DNA from 4 places in the Zooshikella sp. RANM57 genome. Region 4 is predicted to be linked to each of the others. Evidence: predicted binding sites of a transcription regulator. Region 4 holds the regulator's gene; each other region holds the start of a gene.

Region 1 (3,220 bases), on a different contig from region 4:
CTATGTTTGTTGAGCAGGGCATCTGGGTTCGCCCGTTTGGCAAGTTGGTTTATGTTATGCCACCTTATATTATTTCAAAAGAACAACTTACCTTGCTTTGCCAAGGCATTTGTAATGTGATTACTCAGTTGGGGGAATGATAGATGGATATTATTCAAGGACAACATGATTGGCAATCATTATACAAAGAGCATGTAGCCGTGTTAATGGAAAGGTTGCAGCAAAGTTTACTTGAAAATGAATTTGATAGTGTATTGATTTATTCTGGTACGTCATCAGTAGCGTTTCGAGATGACAACCCTTACCCTTTTAAAGCCAATCCTCATTTTAAGCATTGGTTGCCATTGCCAGAACAGCCTGGTTGTATGTTATGGATAACACCAGAAAAAAAACCAAAACTTTTTTATTTACAGCCAAAAGATTTTTGGCATGCGGTACCGCCAGAACCTGAAGGTTTTTGGCTCAATGAATGGGATATTAACATTGTCCATTCTGTGTCAGAGATTCGACAGCAGTTAGCCATAGATTGGAACACAATGGCTTTTATTGGTGAAACAACGGAAGAATTATTTGATTGGCCTATTCAACACATTAATCCTAATTCCTTGCTTGCTCATTTAGAATATAATAGAGCCTATAAAACTGCATATGAGCAGCAGTGTTTAAGAATGGCTAATAGACGAGCCGTTAAAGGACACAATGCGGCCTATCAAGCTTGGCATTCAGGGAAAACTGAGTTAGAAACACATTGTGCTTATTTAATGGCGTGTCAGTTAAGAGAAAGTCAGTTGCCTTATGATAGTATTGTTGCTTTCAATGATCATAGTGCCATCTTGCATTATGACCATTATCTAACAAGTGCAACAACTGAAATGAAAAGTTTTTTACTCGATGCAGGCGCTGTTTACAATGGTTATATTGCTGATATCACGCGAACTCATTGTGCAGGAGAGTCTCATGTATTCAGTGAACTGATCCAGGCACTTGATCTTGCGCAACAAAAATTAATTTCAGAAATTGAACCTGGAATGTCTTTTGTGTATTTACATGAAAGAATGCATGAAGCAATAGCCATTTTATTAAACCAATTTGAGATTGTGAATTTGCCTGTAGAGCAAATTATTAATAATGAAATTACCCATGTATTTTTCCCTCATGGGCTTGGCCATTTGATTGGTGTGCAAACGCATGATATTGGTGGGTGGCAGAAAGATACCAATGGCACAATGTTTGAGTCACCTTCAAAACACCCATTTTTGCGTTTATTGCGTCCGTTAGACATTGGTGTGGCAACCACAATTGAGCCAGGTATTTATTTTATTCCAATGCTGCTAAAAACATTACGTGAAAGTGAACATGCAAAGTGGGTTAACTGGTCGCTTATTGATACATTATGTGGCTTTGGTGGTATTCGTATAGAAGATACTGTAATCATTAACCATCAAGGTACTGAAAATATTACACGAGATGCTTTTACGTTAGTATCTGAAATAGATTTTTCTTTATAATTTAGTTAACAGCAGAAATACTGGTTAAAGTGTTTCTGCTGTTATTTTAATTAAATCGTTTGGTATTTATCAAGAAATATTTAATTCATAAAATTGTATTGTGTTTTTTGTGAGTTCTATTACTGTTTTTGTCGTGTGTTTTTACACATTTAATTTAAATGGTTATGTAGTAATCATGAAATTATATTTTTTCTCTTGTAAGACAACGGTTTAGTTTATACCGCCCTTTCTGGCACAGTAATTGTTATTAGGCTGGGGTAGCATGAGCTTCCATAAAGGGTAAAAAAATGACTAAGTTAAAACCACTGATTTATGCTTGCGCGCTAACTGCATTAAGCGGCGGTATGACGCATGCCGATGATATTTTTCTTGATGTTGGAACAAGTTTCAATGCGACAGATGCAGACTCAAGAACTGATGATTTTGAAAAACTATTGTTTAGTGTGATTGCCACATCTACTTACACCATTGATGACAATATATTTGGTGGTGATGACACAACACTTGATACTGGTGACAAGGTAGTTGATACCGGCCACTCAAATATTGGTTCTTTAGAGACTAATGATGCCGCAGCTTTAGTTGGTCCTGCATTAGAAGGGTTTAATAACGATTGGGGATTAACGATTGATTATACGATCAGTGGTTATGCTGTTGTGGGACCTGGTGGTATTCCAGATGAGTTAGCAGCAGTCTTTACCGATGGTACAGCAAGTATCTTTTTTGATGACTTTATGGGGACAGAAACTAAAGTATTAGAGTTAGCTTTAACATCAAGTATGATTGAACCCACAAATGTATTGTTGACTGGTATTGTTGATTACAGTTGGTGTGATCCAGCATGCGGATCGTTTGTTGAAGATTTCTTTAATTTCTCTGATCCCATTGCAGGAGAGCATGCTTTCTATGACATCTGGGCGCTCGATCTTACACCACCCATCAGCATTATGTGGCGTTTAGATACCAATATTGATGAAGCAGCGGTTGTTTCACCTGAGCCTATTTCAGAAGGTTCTACTACATGGACACGTGAAACAGAGTTGTCCCCCACCATTCAATTTGTACCTGAGCCAGGCACATATGGGGCAATGTTATTAGGTTTAGGGGCGTTATTATTCTCTCAGCGTCGCCGAATGACTTATGCATTAACAGGTGAACATTAAAACATCTGTTTATAAACTATGTAAATATACTCATACTGATGAGTATATTTAGTGAGAAAAATTAAGCACAAAGGAATGTGCTTAGTCTCTTAGTTATTTCCTTCTTCCCAAAATGTCTTATTTCCCTTCCTCTGACTTTATGTGGCCTAATAGCTACAAATGACGGCTAATCGTGTACTTTTATATATAAAATGTAAATTTATATACATTCTTGATGTTCTTTGTATAACTATGCAGTTAAGCACAGCAAGTAAAATACTTATCCATAAAATAAGGATAGTTTGTATTGTATATGTTTTTGTATTAGGTCACACGAATTCTGTGCTGTCTATATTAAGTAAGTTTATTTCTGTTGAAAATATAATGGATGATTTTATTTATAAGCCACTAATGTATGGAGAGAAATTTTAACAATATAGATTTAAGTCGTGTATACCTGATTTTATGGGGCTTAAGGCATTGACTTTGGTATGAAATGCATGTGATTAGTTGTTTTTTATATTGATGATATTTGCTTATTTTATCCTTGACTAATTTCAGGTAATAAAT
Region 2 (3,220 bases), on a different contig from region 4:
TCTCACAATAGAGATAATAGAGTCGATTACGGTCTAGTTCAGCAAATACACGGCTCAGCTGATAGAAAGGTACTGTCATCACTTCACGATCCAGCTCAAGCGGTTTATGCTCCTCTTCATCTGGATGGCGAATATCAATAACAATAGCCTGCTCAGGCAGCACTTCATCAATTTCCACTTCATGAATCTGCTGATCATCCTGCATAACTTCATGAATACTCACCACACTTGCATCATCAATCGCTCGTTCAAGTACTGCAAAATCAAATGCCTGTTCTTCCCTGGAAACCTTTTCTGGTTTGGCACGCGTCGTAGGGTTAACAGAGATTACCCCACAATATTCAGGCATATGTTTAGCAAACTCTTCGGTACCTATTTTTGCAGCCGTATCAATGATGTCCTGCTTATCCATGGTAATCAAAGGCCTTAGCACTAACCTGTCAGTAGCCTGATTAATCACTCCCAAGTTAGGTAAGGTTTGACTGGAAACTTGAGAAATGGCTTCCCCTGTTACCAAAGCATGAACATCCAGGTTCTCAGCGACTTTATCTGCAGCACGTAACATCATTCGCTTAAGCACAACACCCATGTAGGAGTTGTCCACTTTGGTGAGTATTTCTTCCACAACACCTTCAAAAGGCACTGTAATAAATTTCACACGGTGGGATGCACCATATTTGCTCCACAAGTAGTAAGCAACCTCTTTAACGCCTATTTCGTGGGCATGACCACCTAAATTAAAGAAGCAAAAATGGGTGAGTACACCACGCTTCATGGTTAAAAAGCTGGAAACCGTTGAATCAAATCCACCAGAAATGAGTGATAAAACCGCATCCTGTGTACCAAGAGGGTAACCACCGATGCCAAGATGCCGCTCACGCACAATATACAGTTGCTTATGATGAATCTCGATACGCACTGTAACATCAGGATCTTTGAGTTTTACTGAGCAATCTTGAACACGTTGTAATAGTCCCCCACCCACATAACGCTCAACCTCAATTGATGTAAAATCATGATGCCCATTACGTTGGCAACGTACGCAGAAGGTTTTGCCTCGAATAGCTTCACCCATCACTTGAAAGGCTTTTTCAGTGATGTCATCGAGGTCAATGAGAGGAAAGTCTACAACTTCCAAAATTTGGCAGATACCCGGTGTATGCTGGAGCTGCTCTCTAATTTGCCGACATACCTGCTCGTCTTGCTGTTCGGTAGATACAATGATTTTGTCCCATGTACCCGTCACATCGATACCAGGATCAATAGGCCGTAATAAGGTTCGGATATTACGCCGAAGCTGCTTAACAAAGCGCTGCCGAACTGGCTTACTTTTAATGGTTATCTCAGGAAAGATCTTTACAACAAAATTCATGGGCAAATTTCATGGATGGTCAATAAAAATGTAGCAAAACATTATACAAAATCTGGCTATTATCAGCACCGTTAATCTATCTTGGATTTTTTAATTAATGCCCAAGATACACACTCACTCTTTACGCAATCGAGCATTGAGCCCCTTGGTAGTGCTCCCTCGATGCCATGGAACTAATCAATAATGAATAGTAAATAGCCAGTTGGTTTAAAAAGGCACTTTTTAAGTGCATAAATCAATATATTGCACTACATTTGTGCATATAGTGAATCAACTCACCCTCAATTCTGGTGCATTTGCTCACCAAATAAGGGTGTTTATCTGTATGGCACACTAATTGCTGTCTAGGTAAACATCTTTTATGGGGGCTGTTCGCGTTTTACTTAAACTGAGTAGCCAAAATCATTACGGGCAACTCTGCAAAATAACAATAGCAGTGTCCCGCTGGGTATACCCCTCTGGAGGAATTGCAATGTCAGAGCATACGCTGAATCTTATCAAAGAACATGAAGTTAAATGGATAGATCTTCGCTTTACCGACACCCATGGTAAAGAACAGCATGTGTCTATGCCTGTTAGCGAAATTGATGATGAGTTCTTTGAGTCAGGCAAAATGTTTGATGGATCATCAATTTCTGGTTGGAAGGGAATCAATGAATCAGACATGATCTTGTTGCCTGATGACAGCAGCTCTGTGCTTGATCCTTTCACCGATGAAACAACTTTAATTGTTCGCTGTGACATCATCGAACCCGCTACCATGCAAGGTTACAACCGCGATCCACGCTCTGTTGCCAAGCGTGCCGAAGAATATCTGAAGTCTACAGGCATTGGTGATACTGCTTTCTTTGGTCCAGAGCCAGAGTTTTTTGTTTTTGATGATGTGAAATGGAAAGTGGATATCTCTGGTTGTAACTATCATATCAACTCAGAAGAAGCACACTGGGCATCATCTGAAGTTTTTGAAGGCGGTAATATCGGCCACCGCCCCAAAGTAAAAGGCGGTTACTTCCCTGTGCCTCCTGTCGACTCTTGTCATGACCTTCGTACAGCCATGTGTTCTGCCATGGAAGCAATGGGCTTAGCCGTTGAAGTACATCACCACGAAGTAGGTACAGCAGGCCAAAACGAAATAGGCGTTAAATTTAATACACTCGTTCGCAAGGCGGATGAAGTACAAATTCTTAAATACTGTGTACACAATGTGGCGCATGCCTATGGTAAAACAGCTACCTTCATGCCCAAGCCTTTAGTAGGCGACAATGGAAGTGGTATGCACTGTCACCAGTCCATCTCCAAACAAGGCGAAAATATTTTCGCAGGTGATGGATATGCAGGCCTTTCTGAAACAGCACTTTACTATATTGGCGGTATTATCAAACATGCGAAAGCACTGAATGCGTTTACTAACCCTGCTACCAACTCCTATAAGCGTTTGGTTCCAGGCTTTGAAGCACCTGTTATGCTTGCATATTCTGCTCGTAACCGGTCTGCATCTATCCGTATTCCGTACGTTAACAGCCCTAAGGCTCGCCGTGTTGAAATTCGCTTTCCAGACCCTGCAGCTAACCCTTACCTTTCTTTTTCAGCAATGCTGATGGCAGGCCTTGATGGTATTCGCAACAAGATTCACCCTGGTGATGCCGCTGATAAAGACTTGTATGATTTGCCACCAGAAGAAGCTGCAGAATACCCAACAGTTGCCACAAGTCTTGAAGAAGCATTGATTGCTCTGGATAAAGACCGTGAGTTCCTGAAAGAAGGTGGTGTGTTCAGTGACGACTTAATTGATGGCTACATTGCTCTCAAGAAGTCTGAGTGTGAGCGTTTAGCACAAACCACGCATCC
Region 3 (3,220 bases), 190 kb from region 4:
AATCGTTACCACACACCCTAACGCGTTTTATACCCTTTATGACGGATATAAAAACACGCCTACATTTTAGTGAATAATTATTGTCATTTTCCTTCCTTCGCCGCATTATGCTAAAGCGCTCTTAAAACTACAAGCTGTATGCTATTTAAAACAGTCTATGCCTTCAACGAATGGGGTTTAATCTTTATTACCACGTTAAAAATGATGCAGGACTAACACTTGAAATATTTCTTTAAAATAAATAGTGTAATACTGTAATCATATTAAAACCTATTCTTTAGTAGTGAGATCATAGCGCAGTAAAGACCAAGGATGGTCTTTTGTTGGGGATGAACAAATAATTCAAGCACTGCATTGGCACAACTTATACTCATCACGAATTATTTTTATATGTAATTGCCTGCATTTATAATGCATAAGGATAAAATCATTATTTCTAAAATTAATTAAAGGGGAATAATTTAAAATTAGCTACCCTAACAGGCTTCCTTGCCTAATAGAGTATATAGGAGGTGAGAATTGCTAGCAGGCACTTTAGACAAAAACATTATTAAAGATCATCCTGATCAAAAAAAGTCTATAAAGGAATAACATGCGTTGCTAAATGAGTGCCATGGTGTTGTCCTGAAAGATGAAGCCTTACCTCTTGTCCAGGTTTTAGCTGATAACGACCTGGTTCATTAAAACTCATATGATTAATATAAACCTTGCTAACTCCATCAATATCAATGCACCCTATTCCATTATTTTGACAATACCATTTTACATGTCCAGTATATTGATTATTCACTTTGTTGCTCCTTATATATCCCTTCCACTTTTAACCTAATCTTAAATCAAAAATACACTACCCGTATTCTACAAACCATTACCAAGATCAAACAAACACACTCTATTTTCAGCAGAGAAACTAATAATCTTAATAAAAAACCTTCTTTGCGGAGCCTTTACTACTAAGTACAACCAGGCTAATAATTAACACACCTTTTTAATACTCAACAAAGAAGCAAATACCAGACACAATTTATTTTTTAAACTTACGACGGCCAGCCATCAGTAAACCCAAGCTTAATAAAGCCACAGAAGTAGGCTCAGGCACTTTAGTTAATGTACCAAAGGTATATAAAGCAGTTGCATCGTTCTCAGCGGTAAAGTAGTCTGGACCCAGCTCAATCGTTGAGCCATCTGCATCAAATGAACTATAAATGAATAATTCATAGGCCATATCATCAATCATTAAATCTATCGTTACAGGAAAGCCTGCTAACGTCGTTAATGAGAAAAAGTCATCACATATTGAACCCTGAGGATTACCAAAAGGACAACCTGCGGCATTGAGTGTTTCATTAAATTCAATATCAAATAATGTCACTAATGTCTTGCCATAATCTCCAACAGGTACTAAAGCAGGAACATCAGGGTCTGCAATTTGAGCTGCTGTTGCGAGAGCCAAAGCCGTACCCTCAATAGAAGCTGACTGGAAACCCACTCCAAGTGTACTACTCAGAGATAAAGCACCTAAAATTTGAGCAGTCTCTAAAGTAGCAAATGAACCATCCAACACATTATTATTATGTGTGATAATTGACAGCTCATAAGGAGTATCCAAAGCCGCTATTGAAATTGTTTTATGACTTACTAGTTCCAAATTACTTTGGTCACCACCAGCACTAAAAGGTACCCCCCAACTTAATGTACTGCTTAGGTCCGCACCAAGATCAGCGTCAACAATAGTTGCGGGAGGAATTGCACCTGGACCTACAGTAGGGTTTTGGAAGATACCAGAACCCGAAACAATTGATAGATCAAGTATACCTGCTTGTGAATTTACAGCAGCAGCAAGACAAGAAACCGCAAATAATTGAGTAAGTTTTGATAAGCGCATTTTCATTTCTCCTTTACCATATTTATTGAGTGTTCAAACTGTTCCACCCTCAATAGTGCAAGGAGGTTGCCAATACAAAAAAATATCAAAATATCAAGATGTTACCTTTTAGTTAGACAACAAGAAAACGCTTATTGATAAGTGACTCAACAACCAGACTCCGTTATATTTCAGATAATCAGGCTATACAACATATTTCCTATAATAGTGGTGTAAAAAAATTATCGTCCCTTTGATAAAGCCTGGCTAATCCCTACTCGAAAACACCGTGAATCCTTGCTGGAGACTTGGTCAACCATTAACGTACATTGAAAGACCACAGGTGTTCATTTAATTATGATTGAGGTATAGCAAAATGTGGGGTCGCAATGCTTGAATAGGGTTGTGAAACAGGTGCTGGGAGCACGGTAAGCAGTAGTAACCCCGGAAGGTATCTAAAAATAATACACGCTAGGTATTTCTTACTTTAATAAAAAAGTCAAAATCACGGGCAATAGTATTTCCCTGACTACTCACTTCATCAACCGTGTTTAAACGTAAGTGAATACGAATAGCCACCACGCTACTCATATCAGATACTAAATCGGCAGTAACATAGCGATTGGGTACTTGATCAACATTGGTATCCTCGCCATACAGAAAGGTCATTTCTTCAACACCTCTGACCAGTTCTTCTGCAGCATTTAAGCCTTCCTGACGCCACAGTGACGTAACAGTATTACCTTGGTTATTTGGAAAAGTAGAATTGGCCAAGTAATAAATGGTTGACTGCATTTTATAAATAGCCGCATCTTCGCCATAAGGAATACCATCATCACTTAACTCTTTTTTTGCATTACCTGGGTCAATTGACCCACCTGTATTATGAACAATGTTGTATTCAGAACCGCCTTTAGTTGAAGCTATATTTGTTATTTGAAATAAAGTGGCTTTTGTACAGTCACTGATCAGAACAATCTCTTCAGCAGCCAGTGAAATATTCGCCTCTACTTTAATATCCGCTGAAGTATCGGGCATCGCTTTGGTTACTTTAGCGCCCTCATCAGAAGCACGTCGAATCACTAATATATCCGCAGAAGTGCTGGGGTTAAGGTTCTGTATTTGAGTATTCAGTGTTGGTGACCATATGCCACTTTTGTAAATATATCCTGAAAAAAGAGTCCCCATATCCATCAAATAATTAACTTCAGAAGGCTTTAAACGATTAATAAAATCTCCTGAGCTTACTTTTGAAAGGCAACCCATATAACCTGCCATCCGGATATCGTGACTGATTAAGTCAAATGCCAGGCGAGCATTATCTTGTAATCGGGATAATCCATTAACAATACGGTA
Region 4 (3,220 bases):
TTTCGTAAACTGTCTGTCAGTGAAAATATTATGGGGATTTTAGAAACCCGTAAGGATTTAAATCGTCAACAGCGAGAAGAAAAACTTAACCAATTACTTGAAGAGTTCAATGTAACCCACCTCAGAAATAGTTTGGGCATGAGCTTATCTGGAGGAGAACGCAGACGGGTTGAAATTGCTCGTGCACTGGCAACAGAACCTTCATTTATCCTATTAGATGAACCTTTTGCTGGGGTTGACCCCATATCTGTAAATGATATAAAAATGATAGTAACTCATTTAAAAGAAAGAGGCATTGGTGTACTGATTACCGATCACAATGTTCGAGAAACACTTGATATTTGCGAGTTAGCCTACATAGTAAGTGAAGGACAGATAATCGCTCAAGGTTCTGCGAGTGATGTAATGGCCAACCAAAAAGTCAAGGATGTTTATCTTGGACACCAATTCAAAATCTAAGACAAGTAGCCTGGTCGCGCATATAATGTGTTAATGTATGAGATGCGGCCACTCATTATTCTCTTTCACTGTTGACTGAATTACTAATGTGGCAGCATTCATTCACCACAATGACAGGTACTGTTTAGTGGCATATTAATAGATAAATTTCAGCATTTGCTTTGTTGCAGTGTAGGTAAACCAACTAATTATGAAGCCATCCTTAGTTTTAAAAATGGGCCAACAGCTGACAATGACGCCTCAGCTGCAACAGGCCATTAAACTACTTCAGTTGTCTACGCTTGACTTGCAACAAGAAATTCAGCAAGCCTTAGACTCCAACCCATTACTTGAACTTATTGAAGACGCTTCAGACTCAAATATGAATAATGAGTCAGCTGACTCCTCTGATGAACAACACGCTGAGTTCAACCAAGAAGCTCCCTCAAGTTCCAATGGTGATGGCAGCAATATTGATGCTACGTCTAGCACTACTTCTCAAGAACAAGAGAGTGATGGTGAATCTCTTTATGAGGATCAGTGGGCGGAGCAAATTCCATCGGAGCTATCGGTTGATACCGCCTGGGATGACGTCTATGACCCAATACTGCCAACGACTGGAAGCTCATCTTCTAACACCGATGAAGATTTTGACTATACCGCTAGAAACAGCACTGCAGAAACAATACAGACACACTTACACTGGCAGCTTAACCTTACCCCACTCAGCGATAATGACCGCCTGATTGCCATTGCAATTATTGATGCAGTTGATGAAAGCGGCTATTTAACCTGTACCCTGGAAGACATTCTGGAAAGCTTTGACCCAGAACTTGAGATAGAGCTTGATGAAGTCGTTGCCGTTCACCGCTTACTAAAACAATTTGACCCTGTTGGCGTTGCCGCTCGCGATTTAAAAGAGTGCCTTTTAACTCAGTTGACACAACTCAGTGCAAATACGCCTTTTGTGGAAGAAGCGAAGCTAATCACTCAAAAGTATCTCCATTTATTAGGCAATCACGACTACAATCAACTTATGCGAAAAGCAAAGTTGAAAGAAGAGCAGTTGAAACAAGCCATCCTGTTGATACAAAGTTTAAATCCACGGCCTGGCTCTGTTATTCAAGATGAGAACTCTGAATATATCGTTCCAGATGTCATTGTTCAAAAAAGAAATGATCGCTGGAGTGTAGAACTTAATACCGATGCCACCCCCCGTCTTCGCATCAATGCAAGCTATGCATCTTTAGTCAAACGTGCAGACAGCAGTTCTGACAATACCTATATTAAAAATCATCTCCAGGAAGCACGCTGGTTTATAAAAAGTTTGCAGAGCCGTAATGAAACATTAATGCGAGTTGCTAGCTGTATTGTTGAGCACCAAAAGGGCTTTTTAGAGTACGGAGAAGAAGCCATGAAACCTTTAGTGCTCCATGATATTGCAGAAGCCGTTGGCATGCATGAGTCAACAATATCAAGAGTAACAACTCAAAAATATATGCACACCCCTCGTGGTATATTTGAACTGAAGTATTTTTTCTCCAGTCATGTCAGTACCTCATCGGGTGGAGAATGCTCATCAACAGCAATCCGAGCCATCATAAAAAAATTGATCGCGGCGGAAAATGCGCGAAAACCTTTATCTGATAGTAAAATAGCCAAGCTTCTAGAAGAACAAGGAATAAAAGTGGCAAGACGAACTATCGCTAAGTACCGAGAGTCACTTTCTATTCCGCCTTCTAACGAGCGAAAACGGTTGGTGTAAGAAAGCGTTATAGGGTGACAAACAACCCTATTACCCCTACTCAATTGATTAGGGATGTTGTGGAGTCAGTAGTAGTACACAGTTTCTACTGATAGACTGTAAATCGGATCACTTAGGAGATCGATGCATGCAAATAAATATTAGTGGTCACCACGTTGATATTACCGATCCGCTGCGCCAATATGTTATCAGCAAGTTTGAGCGGTTGGAGCGGCACTTTGATAGCATTACCAATGTGCAAGTTACTTTAAGTGTTGAAAAACTTCGACAAAAAGCTGAGACCACTTTACATATAAGAGGTGCAGATATTCGCGCGGAAGCGGAATCTGAAGACATGTATGCAGCGATTGACATGCTTGTCGATAAGTTAGATCGTCAACTTCTAAAACACAAAGAGAAAAACCTTGACCGTTTACAGGGCGCAGGAGCCCGTTAAACCGGCCATTGCTGGAGATTGTAAAAACGCAATGAAACTCGAACAGATTCTTGCCCCGGAGTGCACCGCTTGTGATGTCGAGGGTGGCAGTAAAAAAAGAACGTTAGAGCAAATTGCAGATATCCTGGCCGGTTACCGGCCAGGCATAGGTGCTAGCGAACTTTTTGATAGTCTTATTACCAGAGAACGACTGGGAAGTACTGGATTCGGCAATGGCATTGCACTTCCCCACTGCAGATTAACCAACTGTGAAAAACCCATGGCGGCTTTACTAAAGCTTCGTGAACCCATCGAGTTTGACGCAATGGATAATCACCCAGTTGATTTAATTTTTGCACTTATAGTTCCAGAAGAAGCTACTTCTGAGCATTTAGCAATATTGCAACTTGTTGCTGAACGGTTTGAAAATGCCAGTTTCAGAAATAGGCTGCGTAATGCTCAAAGCAATCATGAACTTTATGAGCTTGCTATTGCCCCTCTTCCTAATTAACAGGTCACACACAACCATCTTGCTTTAACGCTTCATTTATTTTTACTCCAAATGACGGACTTCACTGTAGCTTGGCTACAACAAGAAGCCG

What was found. Region 4 encodes sigma-54, which starts transcription at its own class of promoters, with help from an activator protein. Its sites were predicted from a motif close to TGGCACNNNNNTTGCTNT; they were not measured.
Region 1: a site for sigma-54 is predicted at 1,739-1,756, ahead of ACQ96U_RS11525 (PEP-CTERM sorting domain-containing protein). Genes of this name have one in related genera too.
Region 2: a site for sigma-54 is predicted at 1,699-1,716, ahead of glnA (glutamate--ammonia ligase). Genes of this name have one in related genera too.
Region 3: a site for sigma-54 is predicted at 1,940-1,957, ahead of ACQ96U_RS01605 (PEP-CTERM sorting domain-containing protein). Genes of this name have one in related genera too.

What each region holds. Positions count from the first base shown of each region.
Region 1 covers NZ_JBOIUB010000004.1:426,455-429,674, forward strand. The annotation lists gene bioA (adenosylmethionine--8-amino-7-oxononanoate transaminase) at 1-140, shown strand, start outside; gene pepQ (Xaa-Pro dipeptidase) at 144-1,508, shown strand; gene ACQ96U_RS11525 (PEP-CTERM sorting domain-containing protein) at 1,796-2,671, shown strand.
Region 2 covers NZ_JBOIUB010000009.1:49,586-52,805, reverse strand. The annotation lists gene thiI (tRNA uracil 4-sulfurtransferase ThiI) at 1-1,372, opposite strand, end outside; gene glnA (glutamate--ammonia ligase) at 1,845-3,220, shown strand, end outside.
Region 3 covers NZ_JBOIUB010000001.1:453,849-457,068, reverse strand. The annotation lists gene ACQ96U_RS01610 (hypothetical protein) at 578-790, opposite strand; gene ACQ96U_RS01605 (PEP-CTERM sorting domain-containing protein) at 1,025-1,885, opposite strand; gene ACQ96U_RS01600 (PilW family protein) at 2,336-3,220, opposite strand, start outside.
Region 4 covers NZ_JBOIUB010000001.1:641,683-644,902, reverse strand. The annotation lists gene lptB (LPS export ABC transporter ATP-binding protein) at 1-459, shown strand, start outside; gene ACQ96U_RS02345 (RNA polymerase factor sigma-54) at 650-2,203, shown strand; gene hpf (ribosome hibernation-promoting factor, HPF/YfiA family) at 2,331-2,639, shown strand; gene ptsN (PTS IIA-like nitrogen regulatory protein PtsN) at 2,608-3,129, shown strand.